Regions from separate parts of the Streptomyces sodiiphilus genome, predicted to be linked through region 2. Evidence: riboswitches for the same ligand, from Rfam matches in the RefSeq annotation. Region 2 holds a riboswitch; the other holds the start of a gene.
The links. Region 2 has a riboswitch for glycine ahead of gcvT (glycine cleavage system aminomethyltransferase GcvT). Riboswitches for the same ligand answer to the same signal wherever they lie in the genome.

Region 1 (7,174 bases), on a different contig from region 2:
CGCGGTGGATCAGGGGTCCAGCGGCCAGGTGTGCACCGGCTCGTCCGACCGGGCCAGTTCGCAGTACCGCTTGACCATTCCTGCCAGGGCCGTCGCACGGTCCGCTCCGCCGTCCACCGCCCGGTGGTAGACCCCAGTCTGCCAGCCGGCCCCGGTGACCCGGCGGCGGCACCGCCCTTCGATGACCTCCAGACAGCGGTCGCGGTCGGCGGGAGCGACGCCCCAGGCGTCCAGCCCGGCTGCGGCGAGCGGGAGCAGCTCGTCCGCCACCAGGCGGGCCGCCGGGACCTCGGCCACGCCGTGGCGGCCGCCGCGGGGCCATATCAGCAACGACTCGATGCCGTGCCGGCAGGCGGCGTGGAAGTTGCGTTCGGCGGCCTCGAAGGGCAGCCTTCGCCACACCGGGTCGGGCTGTTCCGCCAGCGCCCGCACCAGTCCGTAGTAGAACGCGGCGTTCGCCACCATGTCGGTGACGGTGGGGCCGGTCGGCAGCACGCGGTTCTCCACCCTGAGGTGGGGAACCCCGTCGGTCACCTGGTACACGGGGCGGTTCCAGCGGTAGACCGTGCCGTTGTGCAGGACCAGTTCGTGAAGGCCTGGGATCCCGCCCGCCGCCAGTACGTCCGCGGGGCGCTCCTCGGAGCAGATCGGCAGAAGGGCCGGGAAGTACCGGACGTTCTCCTCGAAGAGGCACTGCACGGAGTCGATCCACCGCTCGCCGAACCAGGTCCGCGGACGGGCGCCCTGGGCGGCGAGCTCGGGCGGACGGCTGTCGGTGGACTGCAGGAAGAAGGGCGGACGGGATTCCTGCCACAGCTCGCGCCCGAACACGAAGGGGGAGTTGGCGCCCACCGCGATCTGCGCGGCTGCCACGGCCTGCGCCGCGTTCCACACACCGGGGAACCGCTCGGGAGTGAGCTGGAGGTGGAACTGGACCGCGGTGCAGGCCGACTCGGGGGCGATGGAATCGAAGGAAGCGGTCAGGTGCTCGGCGCCGGCGAGATCGACGGTGATCGCCTCGCCCCGGGCCGCGAGAATCTGGTCGTTCAGGAGGGTGTAACGGTCGGCCGGGGAAAGGTTGCCGGGCACCAGTTCCCCGGCGGTGATGGTCGGCAGAATGCCGATCGGCACCGCGTGGGCCCCGTATTCGGCCGCAGTCCGGTCGGCGTAGCCGAAGGCGATGCGAAGCTCCTCCGCCAGGTCGTCGAAAACTCTGCCGGTCAGCCGTCGCGGAGGCATGTTGAGTTCCAGGGTGAACTTTCCCAGCTCGCTCTGGAAATCCCTGCTCGCCATTCTCTCCAGCACGGCCTCGTTCACCATGCGCGGTGAACCGTCCGCACCGGCCAGGCTCAGCTCCACCTCCAGTCCGACGAGGTCCCGGGGGCGGTCGAAGCGTCCTTCGTCCAGCAGCGTCCGCAGGGCTCGCAGGCACTCGTGCAGCTTGGCCCGGTACTGCTGCCTGTCACCGAGATCGAACCGGTCGGCGCTGACCTTCTCCCCCATCGCGGCACACCTCCTTGATCGAGCGGTGCCCCGATCATGCCCAGGCGCGCACGCCCTGACGCGCGCCCCGGTTCACACCAGCGCTACCCGAGTTGCATATTCGCGTGGAATACTCTCCGGTCCAGGAGCGCGCCCACGCCCGCATGAGAGCCGGCCGGCCCACAAGAGCCGCGCGTGTCCGGATTTCCCCTTGCCGAAACATCCCGGGGCGGCTAATCGAAACATCCTGCGAACATACGTCGTATAAGCTCCGATTACGACGTGTCTCCCGAAGCACGAGGCGACCTACTCCGACGTGAGAGGCGACCACCATGCCCCTGCACCTGTACTCCGCCCCGGCACCGGCCGAACGCAGCGTCCGCGCGGCGCTTCACTCGTCCGCCGTGCCGACCCCCCACCCCCTTCAGCGCGACCGGGGAAGCCTGGAGCCGGCTTCCCCGCTCCCGGTGCACCGCCTGGACCCGATGCCCTATCCGGGCGCACCGCCGCGCACCCGCCTGACCGGCTGGCGCTTCCTGCTGGAGCGCCGGGGCCGGGCGGTCGGGGCCGCGGAGACGGTACTCACTCCCGACGGGTGGGCGTTCTCCCACTTCCTCGAGGGCCCCTACATCGCCTCGGGGTGCGCCGCGCTGCGCCAGGCGGAGGCCATGGACGGCGCCTACCAGCCGCAACTGCTGTCCGTGCCCGAGCTCTACATGCTCACGCTGTGGCTGCGCCCCGGAACGGCCTCCGACCCCGCGGAGAGCTCCCCCAGTGCGCTGGACCTGCTGGTCCCCCTCGCCCCGGCCCCTCCCGGCATCGCCTCCGGCCGGCCCCAGCCCGTCGAGGCGCTGCTGCCGCAGCTGACCCGGCGGCTCACGCCGAGCACACTGGCCGGCTGACATGACACGGCCGGGGCCGGCACCGCGACGCGGTTGCCGGCCCCGGCCCCGTTCCCGGCGGGCCCGTTCAGCCGTCGTAGTCGGACGGCGGGGGGCAGGAGCAGACCAGGTTGCGGTCGCCGTAGGCTCCGTCGATCCGGCGCACGGGCGGCCAGTACTTGTCCTGCGAGCCGGTGCCGGCCGGGAAGACCGCCTCCTCGCGCCCGTAGGGGTGCGGCCATCCGCCGGCCAGCTGCGCTGCCGTGTGCGGCGCGTTGACCAGCGGGTTGTCATCCGCCGGCCACTCGCCGGACCCCACCTTGTCGATCTCGCCCCGGATCGCGATCATCGCGTCACAGAAGCGGTCCAGCTCGGCCAGGTCCTCGCTCTCGGTGGGCTCGATCATCAGCGTTCCGGCCACCGGGAAGGACATCGTGGGCGCGTGGAAACCGTAGTCGATCAGCCTCTTGGCGACATCGTCGATGGTGACTCCGGTCGCCTTGGTCAGCGGACGGACATCGATGATGCACTCGTGCGCCACCAGCCCGCCCGGCCCGGTGTAGAGCACCGGGAAGTGCGGCTCCAGACGCTTCGCCACGTAGTTGGCGCTCAGCACGGCCACCTGGGTGGCGCGGCGAAGGCCGTCCGCCCCCATCAGGCGCAGGTACGCCCAGGAGATGGGCAGAATTCCCGCCGAACCCCAGGGGGCCGCGGAGACCGGACCGATCCCGGTGCCGGGCCCGGCGGCCTCCTGCAGCGGGTGGCTGGGGAGGTAGGGCGCCAGGTGGGCACGGACCGCCACGGGGCCGACGCCCGGGCCTCCGCCGCCGTGCGGGATGCAGAACGTCTTGTGCAGGTTCAGGTGCGAGACATCGGCACCGAAGTGTCCCGGCCGGGCCAGACCCACCAGTGCGTTGAGGTTGGCACCGTCCACGTACACCTGCCCGCCCGCTTCGTGCACGGCGGCACAGATGTCGGCGATGTCCTCCTCGAAGACGCCGTGCGTCGAGGGGTAGGTGACCATCAGGACGGCCAGTTCGGACCGGTGGCGTTCGATCTTGGCGCGCAGGTCCTCCGGATCGACACCGCCGTCCTCCGCGGTCCTGACCACCACGACCTTCATCCCCGCCATGACCGCGCTGGCGGCGTTCGTGCCGTGCGCCGAGGACGGGATGAGACAGACCGTCCGATGTCCCTCCCCCGCCGCCCGGTGGTAGGCCCGCACCGCCAGGAGCCCGGCCAGCTCGCCCTGGGAGCCCGCATTGGGCTGCAGGGAGACGGTGTCGTATCCGGTGATCTCCGCCAGCCGGTCCGCCAGCTCCCCGATCAGCGTCAGGTAGCCGTCGGCCTGGTCCAGCGGGGCGAAGGGATGCAGCTGTGCGAACTCCGGCCAGGTCACCGGTTCCATCTCGGTGGTGGCGTTGAGCTTCATGGTGCACGAGCCGAGCGGGATCATGCCCCGGTCGAGCGCGTAGTCCCGGTCGGCCAGCCGCTTGAGGTACCGCAGCATTGCGGTCTCGGAGCGGTGCCGGTGGAAGACCGGGTGCGTGAGGAACTCACCGGTGCGCAGCAACGGGACGGGGAGCGCGTCACCGGTCCGCTCGTCCAGCCCGGCGAGGTCCTCCTCCGCGGCCGCGACACCGAACGCGGTCCACACCGCCGCCAGCTGTGCCCGCCCGGTGATCTCGTCGCAGGCGATTCCCACGTGGTCGGCGTCCGTCAGGCGCAGGTTCACCCCGTGTTCGCGGGCGGTAGCCACGACCTGGGCCGCACGTCCGGGCACGCGGGCCGTCACGGTGTCGAAGTACGCGTCGGACACCACGTCCACACCGCCTTCCCGCAGTCCGGCCGCCAGCAGCACGGCACAGCGGTGAACCCGACGGGCGATGGCCGTCAGCCCTTCGGGGCCGTGCCACACCGCGTACATCCCGGCCATCACCGCCAGGAGGACCTGGGCGGTGCAGATGTTGCTGGTGGCCTTCTCCCGGCGGATGTGCTGCTCACGGGTCTGCAGAGCGAGCCGGTAGGCCTGTGCGCCGTCCGCGTCGTAGGAGACGCCCACCAGCCTCCCGGGCAGACTGCGGGCGAACTGTGAGCGGACCGCCATGAAACCGGCGTGCGGGCCGCCGAAGCCCATCGGCACCCCGAACCGCTGGGTGGACCCGACCGCGATGTCGGCGCCCAGTTCCCCGGGGGAGCTGAGCACGGTGAGCGCCAGGAGGTCGGCGGCCATGGTGACGACGGCGCCCAGGCCGTGCGCCTGCCGGATCACCTCGCGCGGGTCGCGCACCGCCCCCGAGGCGCCGGGATACTGCAGCAGCACGCCGAAGACCCCGCGCTCGGCGACCGCGGCCGGGATGCCGCCGGAGAGGTCCGCGACCTCGATCTCGACACCGGCGGGCTCCGCACGGGTACGGAGGACGGCGATGGTCTGCGGCAGGCAGTCGGAGTCCACCAGGAACACCCCGCCCTTGACCTTGCCCACCCGGCGGGCCAGCGCCATGGCCTCGGCGGCGGCCGTCCCCTCGTCGAGCAGCGACGCACCCGACGTGGGCAGCCCGGTCAGGTCGGCCACCATGGTCTGGAAGTTGAGCAGCGCCTCCAGCCGGCCCTGGGAGATCTCCGGCTGGTACGGGGTGTAGGCCGTGTACCAGGCGGGGTTCTCCATGACATTGCGCAGCACGACCGGCGGGGTCACCGTGCCGTAGTAGCCCAGTCCGATCATGGAGTGCAGGACTCTGTTGCGGGAGGCCAGCGAACGGAGCTCGGCGAGCACTTCGGCCTCGCTCCGGGCCTCCGGCAGCCTGAGTCCCTCCGTGCTGGTGATCACCTCGGGGACGGCGGCGGCGGTCAGCTCGTCGAGCGAGCCGTACCCGATGTGGGCGAGCATCTTCGCCTCGCCGGCGGCGTCGGGGCCGATATGGCGGGCGGCGAACGGGGTGCCCCGTTCGAGGGCGGTGAACGGGGTGCGGTGAGCAGTCATGTTTCGGAGGCCTCCTGGTCGCTGCGACCTGCCGGGCACCGCTTGAGTACCCGATCAGCCTCCCCCTCTGTCATCCGGACCTGAGAGCTTCGCCGTCCGCCGCGGAGCGGGCCGGCTTGCACCGTCGGTGAGGCGGTCCCGTGGGCGGCATCGCCCAGCGGTCCCCCTGCTTTCCAGAGTGGCCTGACTCACGCGGTACGTGGGCCTGAGAGATTCCGGGGAGGAGTTGCTCCTTCGGCGCCCCCGTTGCCGGGGGACTCTCCCGCCTGAGGTCGTCAGCCGTCTTCGAGCCTATCAGCGGCGTTCCACCGGGGCAGGAGCCCGGCTGGGCCGGTGGAGCGCGTGCCTTTCCGGCAATCGTGGGTACGCGTCCTGCAGACGTGGTGATTCTGGGAGGAACTCGTGCATACGCATATCGACCCCCGCAGCCTGATCGGACGCAAGGCCTTCGACCGTCACGGAGCGAAGATCGGCACCGTTGACGAGGTGTATCTGGACGACGCGACCGGCATACCGGAGTGGGCGGCGGTGCGCACCGGTCTGTTCAGCCGGGACGCGTTCGTCCCGCTCGGTCCCAGCGAGCTGGTGGAGGACACCCTCCGGGTTCCCTTCGACCGGACCCTGGTCAAGGAGGCACCCGATTTCGGGGTGGGCCGGCATCTGTCGCCCGAACAGGAGCTACAGCTCTACCACCACTACGGCCTGGATGTGAGCCGGGACAGGGTCGGCCACGTCGCCTACAGGGACTCCGGCCGGCCCTCGCCGTCCGACGGCAAAGGCTGAGCAGGCAGCGGCAAGGGCTCACCCGGTTCCAGCTCCGGGTCGTCCATGGAGAAGGTGCGCACGCGGCCGGGCTGTGATCCAGGCTGCTCGAAGCGCACCGTTACCCGTCCCACGCCACTTCCCTGCACCCAGCCCGGGCCGTGCTTCACGTGGCGCACATCGAGACCGGGCAGCCAACGCCGGACCGCGGAGGGCGGAGGCTGCGCGGGCGCGGGCGGCTCCGGCGGTGCGGTGGCCGCATGTCCGCCCGGGGTCTGCGACCGCTGGGCGAAGAGATCTTCCTGGGTGTACCCGGCCAGAGCGGTGACCCCCACGCCCAGCAGCCGGACCCCGGCCGTGGTGTCGACTCCTTCCAGCAGACGGGCCGCCGCTTCCCTGATGACCGCGGGCTCGTCGGTGGGACCGCGCAGGGTCTCCGACCGGGTGAGGGTGGTGAAGTCATGACCGCGCACCTTGAGTACCACTGTGCGGGCCGACCGTCCGGCTGTCCGCAGCCGCTCCGCGCACCGCCCGGCCAGGCGGTCCACCTGGGCCCTGACAAGGGGGCGGTCCGTCAGGTCGGTGTCGAAGGTGTCCTCCACCGACACCGACTTCGCGTCGCGCTCGGCCACGACCGGCCGGTCGTCCACCCCCTGGGCCATGGTGTGCACAGCGACCCCCTGGGCCTGTCCCAGGAGCCGGACCAGTTCCTCCTTGCCGGCCGCGGCCGCCTCGGCGACCGTGCCGATCCCGGCCCGCCGGAGGGCGCGGTCCGTTGCGGGGCCGACTCCGGGCAGGACCCGGACGGACATCGGTGCCAGGAACTCCCGCTCGGTACCGGGCGCGATGAGCACCAGGCCGTCGGGCTTCGCCTGCTCGGAAGCGATCTTGGCAAGCATCTTGGAACCGGCGAGCCCGACCGAACCGCTCAGTCCGGTGGCCGCGCGGATGCGCGCCCGCAACGCACGGCCGGTGGTGAGCGCCTCTTCGGTGGTCACGGCAGCTCCGCCGACGGCGAGGTCGACGAACGCCTCGTCCAGACTGAGCGGCTCCACCAGCGGCGACA
Region 2 (7,174 bases):
GGACGGCCTCGGGTAGCCGTAGCCGCGCTGCCGGAGCGCCTGCACGCCCTGCTCGCGGCCGTCCGCGCGGCTGTAGAACGGCGCCGACCGCGTCCGCAGCCACATCGCCACCGGATCGTGGACATCGGACAGCGGAACGGTCGCCACCGGCAGGCCGTCGGGGACGACGGCGACGGCGCCGCGCATCATCTCCCGCACCGCCCCGGCGGTCCGCGCGCCCGGCTCGTCCGTCTCCACCCCGATGGCCAGGTAGGGCGCGCCCACCGCGGGCTCCACCCAGGCCCGGCGCAGGCTGCGCAGTTGCGGGGTGTTCCGGGCCCGCTCGGCCAGGCGCTCGTAGAACCGCGGCGCGCGGACGGCTGGCTCGCTGATCCGCAGCGGGCCCGCCGGCAGCCGGTCGAGCCCGAGGGCGATCCGGCGCAGGTCCGGCCAGGGCACGCCGAGCCCGCCGCCGGGCGCGTGCGGATTGAGCCACAGGCCCCAGCGGGCGGGGAAGAGCTCCGCGGCCAGCTCCCGGCCGCCGGCGATCTCGTGCGCGCGCGGCCAGGCGCTGGCCGCCAGTTCCTGCTCCGAGGTGACGCAGGGCACGTAGTCGTGGCCCAGGACCTCCATGGCGCCGAACCGCGCCCGCGGGTCCCCCGCCTCGCCGCTGTGCAGAAAGGCCCACACGCGGCTCTCGCCGAGAGAGGCCAGCAGCGCCTCGTAGGTGTCGAGCCGGTCGGCGGTCACCTCGGGCAGCAGCTCCTCGACGCTTCTCCCCTGGCTCACCGGCCCGGCCCTCCTCGCGCATGGTGCCGCCCGTCAGGACAGCAGCTCAACAGCCTCCTGACGACAGGATGCCCGATGTCAGGCGTCCCTCAGATAGAAGGGCTGCACACACTCCCGCAGCCAGTCGACCACCGGGTCCCGGGCCGCGTCGAGCAGCACCAGCTGCACCGGCCATCCGAGCGGGCAGCGGGCCAGGGCCCGGCCCAGTGCCTCCTGCACCGCCGCACCGGTCTCCGGGTCCACCAGATCGAGCTCCACCCCGACGAACAGGGCGGGCGGATCCCCCTCGGCACTGGCCAGCCCCCGGCGGGCGGAGAGCACCTGCCGCAGCTGCGACAGCTCACCCGCCGCCGCGGCCAGGAAGTCCACCGGCTCCTCCTGCCAGTCGGGCTCGAACAGCCGCATCCGGGCTCCGGAGGGCCGGCCGGGCTCGCGCCGGCCCGGGGTCAGCCGGCACAGCTCGGCCACCGCCTCGGGGGGCACCGGGAGCCCGACGGTGCCGCCGGGGTTCACGGCCATCCCGGCCTGGGGCGGCAGCCCGCGGGCGAACTCGCGCACCGGTGCCACGGTGAACGGCAGATGGGCGCCCTGGGACATCCCGAACTGCTCGGCCGAGCTGAACACCGGCACGAACACCCCACCGGCCAGTTCGATCGTCGGCAGGTCGAGACCGGCGCTGTCCGGGCCGCCGCCCTCCGGCAGCGGCACCCACAGCAGGCTGCGCGCCAGCACTTCCAGCAGCCGCGGGGCCGCGTCCGGCACCCCCACCGACGCCGCCAGTGTCTCCTCCAGCTCGTTGCACGGCCAGCCGCCGTGTCCCGACCCCTGCCGCGGAATGCTCATCGCGCCCAACCACCATCTCGTTCCCGGTCTGCACCGCACCCTAATGGCTGTCTCCGTCACCCGGCTGCCCGTCGTGTCGCGGCCCCTCGAATCCCCAGGTCATGGCAGTGACGGCGCAGGAGCGGACATCACCGGCAGCAGCGGAACGGTTGCGGTGGGTAGCCTCGGCCCGCACGGTGGACGAGAAGGCACCAACCGACACACGAAGGGACATTCTCCCCATGCGTATCACCCGCAAGACTGGCGTCCTTCTCGCTTCCGCCACCGCCGGAGCCCTCGTCCTCAGCAGCGGTGCGATGGCGGTCGGCGCCGTCGCGGACGACGACACGCCCGTGGCCGAGGCCCCGGCCGAGGCCGGACAGCCCACCGGCATCGAGCAGCTGCAGGACCTGCGTGAGGCCATCGCCCCGGTCACCGCCGCACTCCAGGCCGCCTCGGCCCGCGAGGGCCGGCTCTCCCAGGCCGAGGCCGAGCGGCACACCGAGGCGATCAGGGAAGCACTGCGCCCGCTGCTGGAGGGTGCCGGGCAGGCTCCGGCGGAGGGGCAGATCCTCCCGGCCGACGACATCGCACCGGCTGACGCCGCGGAGGCGGACGGCGCGCGCTCCCAGGTCGATGTCATCGCCGAGGCGGCCACCGCCGGCGATGTCGAGCGCGCCTCGGAAACCCTGCGCGAGGCACTCGAAGCCGCCTCCGCGCTGATGCCCGGACTCGGCGCCCTGCTCCCGGACCTCGGTGACGTTCCCGGGGAGGCGGACGCCGCCGAGGACGCGGACGCATCGCAGGAGGCCGGCCTCGCCGGTCAGTGGGAGCTCGTCGAGGGCAGCGGCTACCCCCAGGAGGCCGAGATCGAGGCCGGCTTCGAGGAGGACGCCGACGTGACCGAGGAGTGGGACGTCGCCGGGGAGTCGCAGGCGGAGATCCTGCCCGCCGCACCCGACAGCGCCGCCGAGGCCCTGGAGCGGATGCCCGAGCAGCAGGACATCGGCTGACCTCACCGGCTCCGCTCTCCGCGGCCCGTCGCCTCACCCCGGCGGGCCGCGCCCCGCGGTGCGGGCTATCCTCCGGCGCCGCCCCCGGTCCGGTCCTCCCGCGGCGGCCCGGGCCGTGCGATGATGTCGGCGTCAACTGCATACCGGCCGTTCGAACCCGCGCGGGAGAGTCCCCAGTTCTCTGGGGCGCCGAAGGAGCAAGTCCTCCCTTGAATCTCTCAGGCCCCTATACCGCGCAGGCGAGGCAGATCTGAAAAGCGGGCCGCCCCCGGGGCGGCCCCACCCACGGTGCAAGCCACCGGCCCGCGGGCCGCGGCGAACCTCTCAGGTGCAGATGACAGATGGGGAGAGCGCCAGTAACGCTGCGCCAGCGCGCACAGCCACGCCGCCCGCCCGCACCCCTGGGAGCACAGACATGACTTCGACCCCCCGGACGACGGCCCTCGACGCCGTGCACCGCGCCCTCGGGGCGACCATGACCGATTTCGCCGGCTGGGACATGCCGCTGCGCTACGGCAGCGAGCGCGCCGAGCACGAGGCGGTACGGTCCGGGGCCGGCCTGTTCGACCTGTCCCACATGGGGGAGATCACCGTCACCGGCCCGCAGGCCGGGGCCCTGCTCGACCACGCCCTGGTCGGGCATCTGTCCGCCGTGACCCCCGGGCGGGCCCGGTACACGATGATCTGCCGGGCGGACGGCGGCATCCTCGACGACCTGATCGTCTACCGGCTCGCCGACCAGGAGTACCTGGTCGTCGCCAACGCCGCGAACGCCCAGGTGGTGCTCGACGCGCTCACCGAGCGGCAGCCCGGCTTCGACGCCGTGGTCCGCGACGACCGGGACGCCTGGGCGCTGCTCGCCGTCCAGGGACCCCGGTCCGCGGAGATCCTCGGCGCCCTCACCGACACCGACCCCGGCGGGCTGAAGTACTACGCCGGGTCCCCCGGCACGGTTGCCGGCGTCCCCGCGCTGATCGCGCGCACCGGCTACACCGGGGAGGACGGCTTCGAGCTCTTCACCGCCCCCGGTGACGCCGAGCGGCTGTGGCACGCCCTGATGGAAGCCGGAAAGCCCGCGGACATGGTTCCGTGCGGGCTCGCCTGCCGTGACACGCTGCGCCTGGAGGCGGGCATGCCGCTGTACGGGCACGAGCTCACCACCTCCACCACACCGTTCGACGCCGGTCTGGGCCGGGTCGTCAAGTTCGACAAGCCCGGCGGCTTCGTGGGCCGCGCCGCGCTGGAGGCCGCGGCCGAGCGGGCCGCCGCGTCACCGCCGCGGGTGCTCACCGGCCTGGCGGCCGAGGGACGGCGGGTTCCGCGCGCCGGGTACCCCGTGACGGACCGGACGGGCGCGGTGATCGGCGAGGTCACCTCCGGCGCCCCCTCCCCCACGCTGGGCCGGCCCATCGCCCTGGCCTACGTGGACGCCGCGCACGCCGCACCCGGCACCGAGGGCGTGCACGTGGACATCCGCGGCAGGCTGGAGCCGTTCGAGGTGGTCGCCCTGCCGTTCTACAAGCGGCAGCGGTGAGCCGTCCGCCTGCCGCGCCCCCTGCCCCACCGATCCGACACATCCAGGAGAATTCCGCCATGAGCAACCCCGAGCAGCTGCGCTACAGCAAGGAACACGAGTGGCTGGCGACCGCCGACGACGGCCTCGCCACGGTCGGCATCACCGCGCACGCGGCCAACGCCCTGGGCGATGTGGTGTTCGTCCAGCTTCCGGAGCCCGGTGACACGGTCTCGGCCGGCGAGCCGTGCGGCGAACTGGAGTCGACCAAGTCCGTCAGTGACCTCTACTCCCCGGTCTCCGGCGAGATCACCGAGGTCAACCAGAACGTCGTGGACGACCCCGCGCTGGTGAACTCCTCACCCTTCGAGGCCGGCTGGCTGTTCAAGGTCCGGGTCGAGGGCGAGCAGGAGAACCTGCTGACCGCCGACGAGTACACCGCCTTCACCGGCGAGTGAGCCCCGCCGGACACGCGTCCGGCCTGTCCGTCCGGCCCCTTCCTTCCCGCAGCCAAGGAAATACATGTCCCTTCTGAACAGTCCGCTCCACGAGGTGGACCCGGACGTCGCCGCAGCGGTCGACGCCGAACTCCATCGTCAGCAGTCCACGCTGGAGATGATCGCCTCGGAGAACTTCGCCCCGGTGGCCGCCCTCCAGGCCCAGGGGTCCGTCCTCACGAACAAGTACGCCGAGGGCTACCCCGGCCGCCGCTACTACGGCGGCTGCGAGCACGTCGACGTCATCGAGGACCTCGCCCGGAGCCGTGTCAAGGAGCTGTTCGGCGCCGAGGCCGCCAACGTCCAGCCGCACTCGGGCGCCTCCGCGAACGCCGCGGCGATGGCCGCGCTGCTGGAGCCCGGTGACACGATCATGGGCCTGGACCTGGCTCACGGCGGTCACCTGACCCACGGTATGAAGATCAACTTCTCCGGCAGGCTCTACCGGGTCGTCCCCTACCACGTGGACGCGGCCACCGGTCTGGTGGACATGGCCGAGGTGGAGCGGCTCGCGCTGGAGCACCGGCCGAAGCTGATCGTCGCCGGATGGTCCGCCTACCCGCGGCAGCTGGACTTCGCGGCCTTCCGCCGCATCGCCGACGCGGCCGGCTCGCTGCTCATGGTGGACATGGCGCACTTCGCCGGTCTGGTCGCGGCCGGCCTGCACCCCAACCCGGTGCCGTTCGCCGACGTCGTCACCACCACCACCCACAAGACCCTGGGCGGCCCGCGCGGCGGAGTGATCCTCTCCCGCAAGGAGCACGCCAAGAAGATCAACAGCTCGGTCTTCCCCGGACAGCAGGGCGGGCCGCTGGAGCATGTCATCGCGGCCAAGGCGGTGGCCTTCAAGATCGCCGCCTCCGGCGAGTTCGCCGACCGCCAGCGGCGCACGCTGGAGGGCGCGCGCCTGCTGGCCGAGCGGCTGACCCGTCCGGACGCGGCGGCCGCCGGCGTCTCGGTCCTGACCGGCGGCACCGACGTGCACCTGGTCCTGGTCGACCTGCGCGAGTCGGAGCTGGACGGGCAGCAGGCCGAGGACCGGCTGCACGGCATCGGCATCACCGTGAACCGCAACGCCGTGCCGAACGACCCGCGGCCCCCGATGGTGACCTCCGGTCTGCGCATCGGCACCCCCGCGCTGGCCACCCGCGGCTTCACCGCCGAGGACTTCCGCGAGGTGGCCGATGTCATCGCCGAGGCGCTGCTGCCCGGCCCCGACGAGGGCGCGCTCAAGGCCAGGGTCTCCGCCCTGGCCGGCAAGCACCCGCTGTACCCCGGCCTGAACGCGTAGCACCCCGGGCGGGGCGCGGCCGGCGATCCCGGAGCGCCCCGCCCGTCCGACAGCCCGACCACGAGCAGACAAGGGAGTCCGCACCGTGGCCCTCTCCGCCTTCGACCTGTTCTCCGTCGGTATCGGCCCGTCCAGTTCGCACACCGTCGGCCCGATGCGCGCGGCGCTGATGTTCGCGCGCCGCCTCAAGGACGAGGGGGCGCTGGCGCGGACCGCCTCCGTGCGGGCGGAGCTCTTCGGCTCCCTGGGCGCCACCGGCCACGGCCACGGCACCCCCAAGGCCGTGCTGCTCGGCCTTGAGGGTCATGCCCCGGACACCGTGGACGTGGACACGGCCGACGACCGGGTGGACCAGATCCGCTCGGCCCGGCGCCTGCGGCTGCTGGACACCGAGATCGGTGACAGCCAGGAGATCGCCTTCGACCCCGATGCCGACCTCGTGCTGCACCGCCGCCGGTCGCTGCCCTACCACCCCAACGGCATGACACTGTCCGCCCGGGACGCCGGGGGCGTGCCGCTGCTGGCGAAGACCTACTACTCGGTGGGCGGCGGCTTCGTGGTCGACGAGGAGGCGGCCGGAGCGGACCGCGTCCGGCTCGACGACACCACCGTGCGGTACCCGTTCCGCTCCGGCGACGAACTGCTCCGCCTGACCAGGGAGACCGGGCTGTCGGTCTCCGCGCTGATGATGGAGAACGAGAAGGCCTGGCGGACGGAGGCCGAGATCCGGGCGGGTCTGCTGGAGATCTGGCGGGTCATGCGGGAGTGCGTGCGTCGCGGGCTCACCCGGGAGGGCATCCTGCCCGGCGGGCTCAGGGTCCGCCGGAGGGCCGCCACCTGCGCACGGCAGCTGAGGGCCGAGGGCGGCCGGGAAGGGCTGGCCATGGAGTGGGTCACCCTCTACGCCATGGCGGTCAACGAGGAGAACGCGGCCGGCGGGCGGGTGGTGACCGCCCCCACCAACGGCGCCGCGGGCATCATCCCGGCGGTCCTCATGTACTACTCCGACTTCGTGCCGTCCGCCGACGAGGACTCCGTGGTCCGCTTCCTGCTGGCCGCGAGCGCGATCGGCATGCTCTTCAAGGAGAACGCCTCGATCTCCGGCGCCGAGGTGGGCTGCCAGGGCGAGGTGGGCTCGGCCTGCTCGATGGCGGCCGGCGGGCTGGCCGAGGTGCTCGGCGGCTCCCCGCGGCAGGTGGAGAACGCCGCGGAGATCGGCATCGAGCACAACCTCGGTCTCACCTGCGATCCGGTGGGCGGTCTGGTGCAG

Region 1: linked by a shared signal. The riboswitch ahead of gcvP (aminomethyl-transferring glycine dehydrogenase) and the one ahead of gcvT (glycine cleavage system aminomethyltransferase GcvT) in region 2 are both predicted to bind glycine.

The regions. Positions count from the first base shown of each region.
Region 1 covers NZ_BAAAMJ010000087.1:19,910-27,083, reverse strand. The annotation lists gene ABD299_RS24425 (glutamate-cysteine ligase family protein) at 10-1,503, opposite strand; gene ABD299_RS24420 (hypothetical protein) at 1,815-2,384, shown strand; gene gcvP (aminomethyl-transferring glycine dehydrogenase) at 2,452-5,346, opposite strand; glycine riboswitch at 5,530-5,621, opposite strand; gene ABD299_RS24410 (PRC-barrel domain-containing protein) at 5,749-6,129, shown strand; gene ABD299_RS24405 (DNA polymerase IV) at 6,084-7,174, opposite strand, start outside.
Region 2 covers NZ_BAAAMJ010000024.1:5,582-12,755, reverse strand. The annotation lists gene ABD299_RS11865 (enhanced serine sensitivity protein SseB C-terminal domain-containing protein) at 1-768, opposite strand, end outside; gene ABD299_RS11860 (enhanced serine sensitivity protein SseB) at 847-1,611, opposite strand; gene ABD299_RS11855 (hypothetical protein) at 1,833-2,603, shown strand; glycine riboswitch at 2,756-2,847, shown strand; gene gcvT (glycine cleavage system aminomethyltransferase GcvT) at 3,019-4,137, shown strand; gene gcvH (glycine cleavage system protein GcvH) at 4,197-4,574, shown strand; gene glyA (serine hydroxymethyltransferase) at 4,639-5,904, shown strand; gene ABD299_RS11835 (L-serine ammonia-lyase) at 5,990-7,174, shown strand, end outside.